Regions from separate parts of the Intrasporangium sp. DVR genome, predicted to be linked through region 2. Evidence: riboswitches for the same ligand, from Rfam matches in the RefSeq annotation. Region 2 holds a riboswitch; the other holds the start of a gene.
What was found. Region 2 has a riboswitch for glycine ahead of cycA (D-serine/D-alanine/glycine transporter). Riboswitches for the same ligand answer to the same signal wherever they lie in the genome.
Positions count from the first base shown of each region.

Region 1: another riboswitch for glycine. It lies ahead of gcvP (aminomethyl-transferring glycine dehydrogenase); the one in region 2 lies ahead of cycA (D-serine/D-alanine/glycine transporter).

Region 1 covers NZ_BAABZW010000016.1:284,965-290,195, reverse strand. Annotated here, with positions in the region: gene ABWV20_RS13415 (DUF881 domain-containing protein) at 1-220, shown strand, start outside; gene gcvH (glycine cleavage system protein GcvH) at 389-781, shown strand; gene ABWV20_RS13405 (FHA domain-containing protein) at 888-1,334, shown strand; gene ftsR (transcriptional regulator FtsR) at 1,360-2,073, shown strand; gene ABWV20_RS13395 (bifunctional nuclease family protein) at 2,165-2,662, shown strand; gene ABWV20_RS13390 (MerR family transcriptional regulator) at 2,814-3,398, shown strand; glycine riboswitch at 3,434-3,548, shown strand; gene gcvP (aminomethyl-transferring glycine dehydrogenase) at 3,630-5,231, shown strand, end outside.
Region 2 covers NZ_BAABZW010000005.1:500,066-505,296, forward strand. Annotated here, with positions in the region: gene gcvP (aminomethyl-transferring glycine dehydrogenase) at 1-1,391, opposite strand, end outside; glycine riboswitch at 1,444-1,538, opposite strand; glycine riboswitch at 1,540-1,636, opposite strand; glycine riboswitch at 1,794-1,898, shown strand; gene cycA (D-serine/D-alanine/glycine transporter) at 2,033-3,610, shown strand; gene ABWV20_RS06910 (class I SAM-dependent DNA methyltransferase) at 3,745-4,422, shown strand; gene ABWV20_RS06915 (acyltransferase family protein) at 4,499-5,231, shown strand, end outside.

The sequences.
Region 1 (5,231 bases), on a different contig from region 2:
TGGCAACCTCTCGGTCGACGGCGAGCCGATTCGCCGACCCATCCTCGTCAAGGCGATCGGTGACCCCAACACCCTGGCCTCGGCGATGACGATCCCCGGGGGAATCGTCGAGACGATTCGCCTCAAGGGCGCGAACGCCTCGGTGGACCAGGCGAGCTCGATCACGATCACATCGACCCACACTCCCGTCGAGCCGGTGCACGCGGAGCCGGTGCAGTGACCGGCCCCCGGCCGGGCGTGCGCAGCTTCGCCCCCCGCAGCAGCACGCACGCCGGTAGATTCGACCCGTCTACACGTCGAACCGACCGCCGGGCCCGTTCCGTGCCGGTGAGCGCGCCGCGCAGCAGATCTCGCACACCCGATCAAACCCGTTCTGACAGGAGCGACCATGAGTGACCTCGACTACCCCTCCGACCTGCGCTACACCACTGACCACGAGTGGGTCAGGGAGGGCGACGACGACGGCGTCGTCCGGGTCGGCATCACCTCCTTCGCTCAGGACGCCCTTGGTGACGTGGTCTACGTCTCGCTGCCGTCCGTGGGGGACACCGTCGCCGTCGGTGACGCCTGCGGCGAGGTGGAGTCGACCAAGTCCGTCAGCGACATCTATGCCCCGGTTGCGGGCGAGGTGACGGCCGTCAACGAGGCCCTCGACGCGACCCCGGAGCTCGTCAACTCGGATCCGTACGGCGAGGGCTGGATGTTCGAGCTGCGGCTCTCGGACCCCGCGGCGCTCGAGGGACTGCTCGACTCCAGCGGCTACGTGGCCTCCCTGAGCTGAACGAACGCCCTCCGGTGCCCTGTCCCCGAGCCGTGCGCTCGCCGACAGGGCACCGGAGTGAACTAGAGTGGAGAACCCCGAGAACCATCCGTACGAGGAGGACCGCATGTCGAGCGATCAGCCCGGCCAGGACGACTTCCCGGTCGACCCCCGCACGATGCGGTTCCAGGGTGTGCCCACCCCCGGCGCCGATCACGTCGAGCCGCACGACATCCGCGGCCTCAGCCCGGAGGACCAGGCGACGATCGAGGCGCTGCGCCCCGGCACCGCACTGCTGATCGTGCTGCGCGGCCCCAACACCGGCGCCCGGTTCCTGCTCGACGACCTCGAGGTGTCAGCCGGGCGGCACCCCGACTCCGACATCTTCCTCGACGACGTCACCGTCTCGCGCAAGCACGCGAACTTCATCGCGGGCGACGACGGCTACCTCGTTCGTGATGCCGGCTCCCTGAACGGCACGTACGTGAACCGCGAGCGGATCGAGGAGGCCCGGCTCCACACGGGAGACGAGGTCCAGATCGGCAAGTTCCGGCTTGTCTACTACGCGGCCTGACCCGACAGGTGGGTCCAGACCTTCGATGAGCGCGGGTCACCGTGAGGGGCCCGGGATGCGCAACGGCCTGACGATCGGGCAGGTCCTGGACCAGCTGCGGGACGACTTCCCTGACGTCACCTCCTCCAAGGTGCGCTTCCTCGAGACCCAGGGCTTGGTCACGCCCGAGCGGACCGCAGCCGGCTACCGGCTCTTCAGCTCCGAGGACGTGGAGCGCCTGCGTTACGTGCTGACCGCCCAGCGCGACCGGTTCTGGCCGCTGAAGGTGATCCGCGACGCCCTGGACGCCCTCGACCGCGGCCTGTCCGACCCGGGCGGCGAGTCCGGCCGCCCACAGCTGCCCGCTCCCGGGGCGGACCCTGCGCTACCCGGCCCGGAGGGCTTCGTGCCGCGTGCACGAGTGCGGCTCACGGGCCCCGAGCTGAGGCAGGCGAGCGGGATCGACAAGCCGTTGTTCTCTGCACTCGAGAGCTTCGGCCTGCTCCGGGCCGACGGTGCCGGGTACTTCTCCGCCGAGGCCGTCGACGTCGCCGTCGCGGCCAAGCGGCTGGCCGAGCACGGGCTCGAGCCCCGGCACCTGCGTCCCTTCCGCACGGCTGCCGACCGAGAGATCGGGCTCGTCGACCAGGTCCTGGCCACCCGGCGCGGAAACGGCTCGCGGGAGGAGCGGACCGCGGAGATCCTCTCGGCCTGTGTCGCCCTGCACGTGGCCCTCGTGCGGTCCGGTCTCGACCACTGAGGCTCGCCGAGGCACTCTGTGCGTCGCACGCACCCGGGCCAACCGGCCCGGCGGCCATTCGACCAGGTCGCCAGCGAGGTACGGTGGTGTGGTGAGAGAGGTCGACGTCCTGGGCGTCCGCGTGGAGATGCCGACGAACCAGCCCATCGTGCTCCTCCGGGAGCGGGACGGTGGTCGCTACCTGCCGATCTGGATCGGGGCGCCCGAGGCAGCGGCGATCACGTATGCCCAGCAGGGCGTGGTCCCGCCGCGCCCGCTGACCCATGACCTCATGCGCGACATCCTGGCCGGCCTCGGCCACGAGCTCACCGAGGTGCGGATCGTCGCCCTCAAGGACTCGGTCTTTCACGCGGCCCTCATCATCGACGGCACGACGGAGATCAGCTCTCGCGCCTCCGACGCCATCGCGCTCGCGCTGCGCACGGGTTCGAAGGTGCTGGTCGAGCCGAGCATCCTCGACGAGGCCGCCATCGTCGTCTCCTCGGAGGAGGACGACGAGGTCGAGCGGTTCAAGGAGTTCCTCGACCACGTGTCGGCCGAGGACTTCGAGCACCCGGGCGAGCCCGGCCCACCACCCACGGAGCCCTGAGCGACCGCCGATCCGGCGACACGACGGCCGGGTGTGACGTCGGTGATTGACGGTGCCCGGCGCTGGTTCTACCGTCGAACTGAACAACGTGACTGTAGTTACCTGGATGTCGTCTGCTCGACGCCCGGGATCCCGACCGAGAGGAACTCGCATGGCTGCCATCGAGGATGCTGCCCGGGCCAGCCGGCGCGCTCCGGTTGCCTCGCAGGGGATGCTCTTCTCCGACGACCTGCCCGACCTCACGGAGGACGTCGGCTATCGGGGCCCCACCGCCTGCCGCGCCGCGGGGATCACCTACCGCCAGCTCGACTACTGGGCGCGGACCGGGCTCGTCGAGCCGTCCGTGCGTGGCGCCACCGGCTCGGGGACGCAGCGTCTCTACGGCTTCCGGGACATCCTCGTCCTCAAGGTGGTCAAGCGTCTCCTGGACACCGGGGTCTCGCTGCAGCAGATCCGCGTCGCGATCGACCACCTGCGCGAGCGCGGCGTCGAGGACCTGGCCCAGATCACCTTGATGAGCGACGGAGCCTCGGTCTACGAGTGCACCTCCGCGGATGAGGTGATCGACCTCGTCCAGGGCGGGCAGGGCGTCTTCGGGATCGCAGTCGGTCGGGTCTGGCGCGAGATCGAGGGAGAGCTCGCCCAGCTCCCGAGCGAGCGTGCCGAGGACGGCGAGCCGGCCGATCACCCCGACGACGAGCTGACCGCGCGGCGTCAGGCGCGCCACATCTCCTGACGGGCCCGGTTCGACTGGTAGATTTGGCCTGCCGTCCAACCCACATGGGAGAGTCCCCGGCCGACGTGAGGTGCATTCGCCTGACGTCGCCGAGGCGCCGAAGGGGCAACATCCCCGGAACCTCTCAGGCACCCGGACCATGTGGCGAGGCACCCTGGAGGACGTCGGCATCGAAGCCGGCTCCGACAGACGGGGAGCGTGTGTCGTCCGCTCGTCCCGTCAGGAGCCCCGATGTCTTCCCAGTCCCCAGCCGTGCTGGACACCACCTTCGCCGACTTCGTGGGCCGGCACGTCGGTCCTCGCGCCGACGACATCGAGCAGATGCTCCAGGTCGTCGGTCAGCCCAGCCTCGATGCCATGAGCGACCGCGCGATCCCCGGAGCGATCAGGTCGACCGAGGCGCTCGACCTCGAGGCGGCCGACAGCGAGTCCGCCGTCATCGACGAGCTGCGTGGGTTCGCCTCGCGCAACCGCGTGCTCACCTCCCTCATCGGTCTCGGCTACTACGGCACCGTCACGCCCCCGGTCGTGCGACGCAACGTCCTCGAGAACCCCGCGTGGTACACCGCCTACACGCCCTACCAGCCCGAGATCTCGCAGGGCCGGCTCGAGGCGCTGCTCAACTTCCAGACGGTCGTCAGCGACCTGACCGGCCTCGCGATCGCGGGCTCGTCGCTGCTCGACGAGGCCACCGCGGCTGCCGAGGCCATGTCGCTCATGCACCGGGCGAGTCGAGCCACGGACGGGGTGGTCGTCGTCGACGAGCGCGTCTTCCCACAGACGATCGCGGTCATGCAGACGCGGGCCACGGCCATCGGGCTGCCGCTCGTCGTGGCCGACCTGCGTCCGGTCCGGTCCGCGGAGGACCTGGCCGCTGCCGCTGACGGCCGCACGGTCGTCGGTGTCGTGGTGCAGTACCCGGACGCGACCGGATCGGTCCTGGACTGGCGGGCGCTCGCCGAGGCGGCACACTCGGCCGGGGCCCTCGTGACCGCGTGTGCCGACCTGCTGGCCCTGGCCCTCTTCGTGCCACCGGGGGAGTGGGGAGCCGACATCGCCGTCGGCAGCGCCCAGCGTCTCGGCGTGCCGATGGGCTTCGGCGGACCGCACGCGGGCTACATGTCGGTGCACCAGGGGCTGGAGCGGCAGCTGCCCGGCCGTCTGGTCGGGGTGTCGATCGACTCCCACGGCAAGCCCGCCTACCGCCTGGCGCTGCAGACCCGCGAGCAGCACATCCGCCGTGAGAAGGCGACCTCCAACATCTGCACCGCACAGGTGCTCCTCGCGGTCATGGCGTCGATGTACGCGGTGTGGCACGGGCCCGACGGCCTGACCCGGATCGCGCAGCGCATCCACTCGCACGCGGCCAGCCTGCGAGCGGCCCTGCTCGCCGGTGGCGTCGAGCTGTCGACCGAGACCCACTTCGACACGCTGGCGATCTCGGTTCCCGGGCGCGCCGACGACGTCGTCCGTGACTTCCTCGCAGCCGGCATCAACATCCGCCGGGTCGACGCCGACCTCGTCACGCTCAGCCTAGACGAGACGACGACGGGGGCCACCCTGACGAAGATCCTCGCGGCCTTCGGCGTGCAGTCCCAGCCGGAGCCCGTGTCGGCGGACCCCGGGAGCGAGCCCAGCGGCATACCGGCTGCGCTTGCGCGCACGTCCGAGTTCCTCACCCACCCGGTCTTCCACGCGCACCGCTCGGAGACGGCGATGCTCCGATACCTGCGACGCCTCGCCGACCGGGACTTCGCCCTCGACCGCGGCATGATCCCGCTCGGCTCGTGCACCATGAAGCTCAACGCCACGACCGAGATGGAGTCGATCACC
Region 2 (5,231 bases):
GCGGACGTCCGGCGCAGACCCTCGGGGAGGCGGTCCGTCGCTGCGTCGAGGTCGAGGCCGGCGTCGCTCGCACCGAAGGCGGCGAGGACGGCCGACAGGTGCTGTTCGCTCGTCGTCTCGGAGCAGGAGATGCCGACGTGGTCGGCGTCGACCTCGCGCAGGTGGACACCGCGGGCGGCGGCCGACGCGACGACCTCGGCGGCGCGACCCGGCACCCGGGTCAGGACCGTGTCGAAGAAGGCCTCGTGGACGACCTCGACGCCGGCGGCCTCGAGTGCCGCGGTGAGCGACACCGCTTTACGGTGCACGTCCGTCGCGATGGCCCGCAGCCCCTCGGGGCCGTGGTAGACGGCGTACATCGACGCCACGACCGCGAGCAGGACCTGGGCCGTGCAGATGTTCGACGTCGCCTTGTCGCGGCGGATGTGCTGCTCGCGGGTCTGCAGGGCGAGCCGGTAGGCGGGTCGGCCGGCCGAGTCGACGCTGACGCCGACGAGGCGGCCGGGCAGCGAGCGCTCGAGCCCCTCGCGGACGGCCATGTAGCCGGCGTGCGGGCCGCCGTAGCCCATCGGGACGCCGAAGCGCTGGGTCGACCCGATCGCGATGTCGGCACCCCAGTCGCCCGGCGCGGCGAGGAGCGTGAGGGCCAGCAGGTCCGCCGAGGCGGCGACGAGGGCTCCGCGCTCGTGTGCGGCGGCCGTCAGCTCGGCGTGGTCGCGAACGGCGCCGGACGCACCGGGGTACTGCACGACGAGGCCGAAGAACTCCTCGTCCGGCAGACCCTGGCCCAGGTCGGCGACGAGGACCTCCACCCCGATCGCCTCGCAGCGCGTCCGGAGGACGGCGATGCTCTGCGGGAAGAGGTCGGCGTCGACGACGATCCGCTCCGCCTTGACCTTGCTCGTCCGGCGCATGACCGTCATCGCCTCGGCCACGGCGGTTGCCTCGTCGAGGAGCGACGCGTTGGACGTGGCGAGGCCCGTCAGGTCGCCGACCATGGTCTGGAAGTTGATCAGCGCCTCGAGGCGGCCCTGGCTGATCTCCGGCTGGTACGGCGTGTAGGCGGTGTACCAGGCCGGGCTCTCGACGACGTTCCGGCGGATCACCGCGGGCGTGATGGTGCCGTGGTAGCCGAGGCCGATCATCGCCTCGGAGGAGTCGTTCTGCTCCGCGAGGCCGCGCAGCTCCGCCTGGACCTGCGCCTCGGTGAGCGGCTGCGGGAGGTTGAGCGCGGAGGCGTTGCGCACGCCCTTGGGCACGGCCCGGTCGACGAGGGAGTCGAGGGAGTCGAAGCCGAGCTCGGCCAGCATCTTGGCCTGGTCGTCGGCGGAGAAGCCGATGTGGCGGGTGTGGAAGTCGACGGTAGGCGTCAGCGGAGGTCGGTGCGTCATTGCGGGAGGCTCCCTGGTCTGTGCACGCCCGTGGGCGCGACTGGTGGGGTTGCCTCCCCGCTCTGTCATGTGGACCTGAGAGCTTCACCGACCCGAGGGACGGCTTGCACCGTGGGTGCAGGACCAGGTCCTGCTTTCCAGAGTTCGCCTCACCGCAACGGTCATGGTGGCCTGAGAGATTCTGGGGAGAAGTTGCTCCTTCGGCGCCGCGACCTGCTGGTCGCGAGCTCTCCCGCTGCGATTCGAACGGCGAATGTGCAGTTGTCGGGCTCACCGTAGGCGGCGACCCGCCTGCCGTCAATGGCCAGTCCGCATGGCGGCTGACCGCGATGTGGCCGGGGTCTTGTGCGCCCGGCGACCCGGGTCTACCGTCAGCGCCCATCACCTAATTGAAAATGCCATCGAACTGTGGCGGGAGAGTCCCGCCGTCCTGAACCAGGAGCAGCGGGCGCCGAAGGAGCAAACCCTCCCCGGGAATCTCTCAGGCCCCCGTACCGCCACGGCTAGGCAACTCTGGAAAGTGCCCGGACGTCCCGTCCCCGCACACCGACGGTGCAAACGGAGCCTCGCTCCGCGAATCTCTCAGGTCCGATACAGAGCGGGGAGGAGCCATCCATCCTCTGCCGGAACGGACCCGGACCATGCCTGACCTCAGCAACGGCGCTGACACCCTGACCGCCCCCGCGGTGCCGACGGGCGCGCGCCTCTCCCACGTGCCCGACGTCGACCTCGCCGCGAGAACCCCTGCTGCCGAAGGGGGCTCGGGAGGAGCCGACGGCTCGAACGGCGACAGCCCGCACCTGGCGCGCTCCCTCTCCAACCGTCACATCCAGCTCATCGCCATCGGCGGCGCCATCGGCACCGGCCTCTTCATGGGCTCGGGCAAGACGATCTCGCTCGCCGGACCCTCGGTGATCTTCGTCTACATGATCATCGGCTTCATGCTCTTCTTCGTCATGCGGGCGATGGGCGAGCTGCTCCTGTCCAACCTCAACTACAAGTCGTTCACCGACTTCGCGGCGGACCTGCTCGGGCCGTGGGCCGGCTTCTTCACCGGCTGGACGTACTGGTTCTGCTGGATCGTCACGGGCATCGCCGACATCGTCGCGATCGCCGGCTACGTGACGTACTGGTGGGCTGACCTGCCGTTGTGGATCCCCGGCGTCGCAGCCATCACCCTGCTCCTCGGCCTCAACCTGCCCACGGTCAAGGCGTTCGGCGAGACGGAGTTCTGGTTCGCCCTCGTCAAGATCGTGGCGATCGTCACGTTGATCATCGTGGGCGTCGTCATGGTCTTCAGCTCGTTCACCGCCCCCGACGGCGCCCGGGCCTCGTTCACCAACCTGTGGAACGACGGCGGCATGTTCCCCACCGGCGTGATGGGCTTCGTCGCCGGCTTCCAGATCGCCGTCTTCGCCTTCGTCGGCCTCGAGCTCGTCGGCACGACCGCTGCTGAGACGAAGAACCCCGAGCGGACCCTCCCCCGGGCCATCAACTCGATCCCGATCCGGATCATGCTCTTCTACGTGGGTGCCCTCGTCGTCATCATGGCCGTCACGCCGTGGCGCGACGTCGTGGCGGACACATCACCCTTCGTCGGGATGTTCAGCCTCGCCGGACTCGGGATCGCAGCCTCGGTGATCAACTTCGTCGTGCTCACCTCGGCCGCCTCGTCCGCCAACTCCGGCATGTACTCGACCTCGCGGATGATCTACGGTCTCGCCCTCGAGGGTGACGCCCCCTCGCGCCTGCGCCGGCTGACGAGGCGCAAGGTGCCCGCGAGCGCCCTCGTCTTCTCCTGCGTGTTCCTGCTCGGCGGTGTGGCCCTGCTCTACGCCGGCACGTCCATCATGGAGGCGTTCACCGTGGTCACGACGATCTCGGCCCTGCTCTTCATGTTCGTCTGGACGATGATCCTCGTGTCCTACCTGGCCTACCGGAAGAAGCACCCGGAGCGGCACGCGCGCTCGACCTTCCGGCTGCCCGGTGGGGTCGCCATGGTCTGGGTCGTCTTCGCGTTCTTCGGCTTCCTCATCTGGGCCCTCACCCAGGAGGCCGACACGCTGCGCGCCCTGCTCGTGACGCCCGTGTGGTTCGTGGTCCTGGGGATCGCGTGGGCCGTGCTGCGGCGCCGGCCGCACCACGTGGCGCGGTACGAGGCCTTCCGCCGCAGTCTCGAGGAGCCGAGCGACGCCGACGTGGCCACCACGAGACCCTGAGGATCCCGTATGCCGCTGAGCCCGCCCCGCACGAAGCCCACCCAGGGCGCGGGGTGGGCTCAGCGGCATACGGCGGGGTCGTTGGGACGACGCGGGAGCCGTGCATCCCTCTCGCACCTGCGACACTCTCTCGGGTGACGAGCCCTCAGGATGAGCAGATGGTGCGTGCCGCCTACGACGACCTGGCCGACACCTACGGGGACAACTTCCGGTCGACCGGGCCGGAGGCGCCGGTCGACCTCGCCCTGATCCGACACTTCGCCTCCCTGGTCCCCGGGGAGCGCCAGGTCCTCGATGCCGGCTGCGGCGCGGGGCGGATGTTCACGGTCCTCCGCGACCTGGGCTGCGCGGTCGAGGGGGTCGACCTCTCGCCCGCGATGGTCAGGCGAGCCCGTCGCGACCACCCGGACGTCGTGTCGCAGGTGGGGACGTTGACGGCCCTGCCCCACGCGGACGCGAGCTTCGACGGCGTGTTCTCGTGGTACTCCACGATCCACAGCCCCGACACCGACCTGCCTCGCATCGCCGAGGAGCTCGGCCGGCTCCTGCGACCGGGCGGGGTCGTCCTCGTCGCCTTCCAGTCCGGTCAGGGCGCCCGGGACGTCTCCGGGAGCTTCCGGCGCCACGGGCACGACGTCACCCTGCACCGCTACCTGCGCACACTCGACGAGGTCAGCCGGGCGCTCGGATCCACCGGCCTGGCGGAGGTGGCCCGGTTCGAGCGCCGGGCCGTCCGCCCCGAACGGGACAGCCAAGCCGTCGTCATCGCCGAGCGACCTCGCCAGGACGCGCCCCCGGGGCCCCGACGGTAGGAGAGGGAGCGCCCGGGTTTCCTGGTCTCGGCGGCGAAGCCAACCCAGCGGCAAACCGGAGCACTACCGTGATGGTGTGCGTGAAACCACGCAGGTGCCCGCACCCGGACGCGACCGCTTCCTGGACCTGCTGCGAGCGGGCAGCATCATCGCGGTCGTCGTGGGGCACTGGCTGGTCACCGACCTGTTCTGGAGCGACGGGCAGGTCCGCCACCGCAGCGCGCTCGGCGAGGCACCCGAGCTGTGGCCGCTGACGTGGGTGTTCCAGGTCATTCCCCTCTTCTTCTTCGTCGGCGGGTACGCGAACCGGCGCAGCTGGCTCGGGGCCCAGGAACGCGGCGAGGGGTACGCCGCGTTCGTCGACCGCCGGATGCACCGGCTGCTCGCGCCGACCGCGGTCCTGCTCGTCGCGGTCCTGCTCGGCAACCTTGCGCAGGCGCTTCTTGACGCCCCCGGCCTCGGGGCCGGCGCCGAGATCCTGCTGCAGCCGCTCTGGTTCCTCGGCGTCTACGTGGTCGTGACGGCACTGACGCCGGTCACCTTGGGCTGGCACAGGCGGTGGGGGTGGCGGGTCGTCAGCGTGGCACTGGCCGCGGTGGGGGTGACCGAGCTGCTCCGGATGGGAGCCGGCCTCGGTTGGGTCGCCTACGCCAACGTCCTCATCGTCTGGGCCCTCGTCCACCAGCTCGGCTACCTCTACGCCGACCGGGCCCTCGGACGACGTGCGGCCACGCTGCTGGCCGTGCTCGGCGGCTCGGCGCTCATGCTGCTGACGGCGGGGCCCTACCCGGCCCGCATGGTGGGCGTCC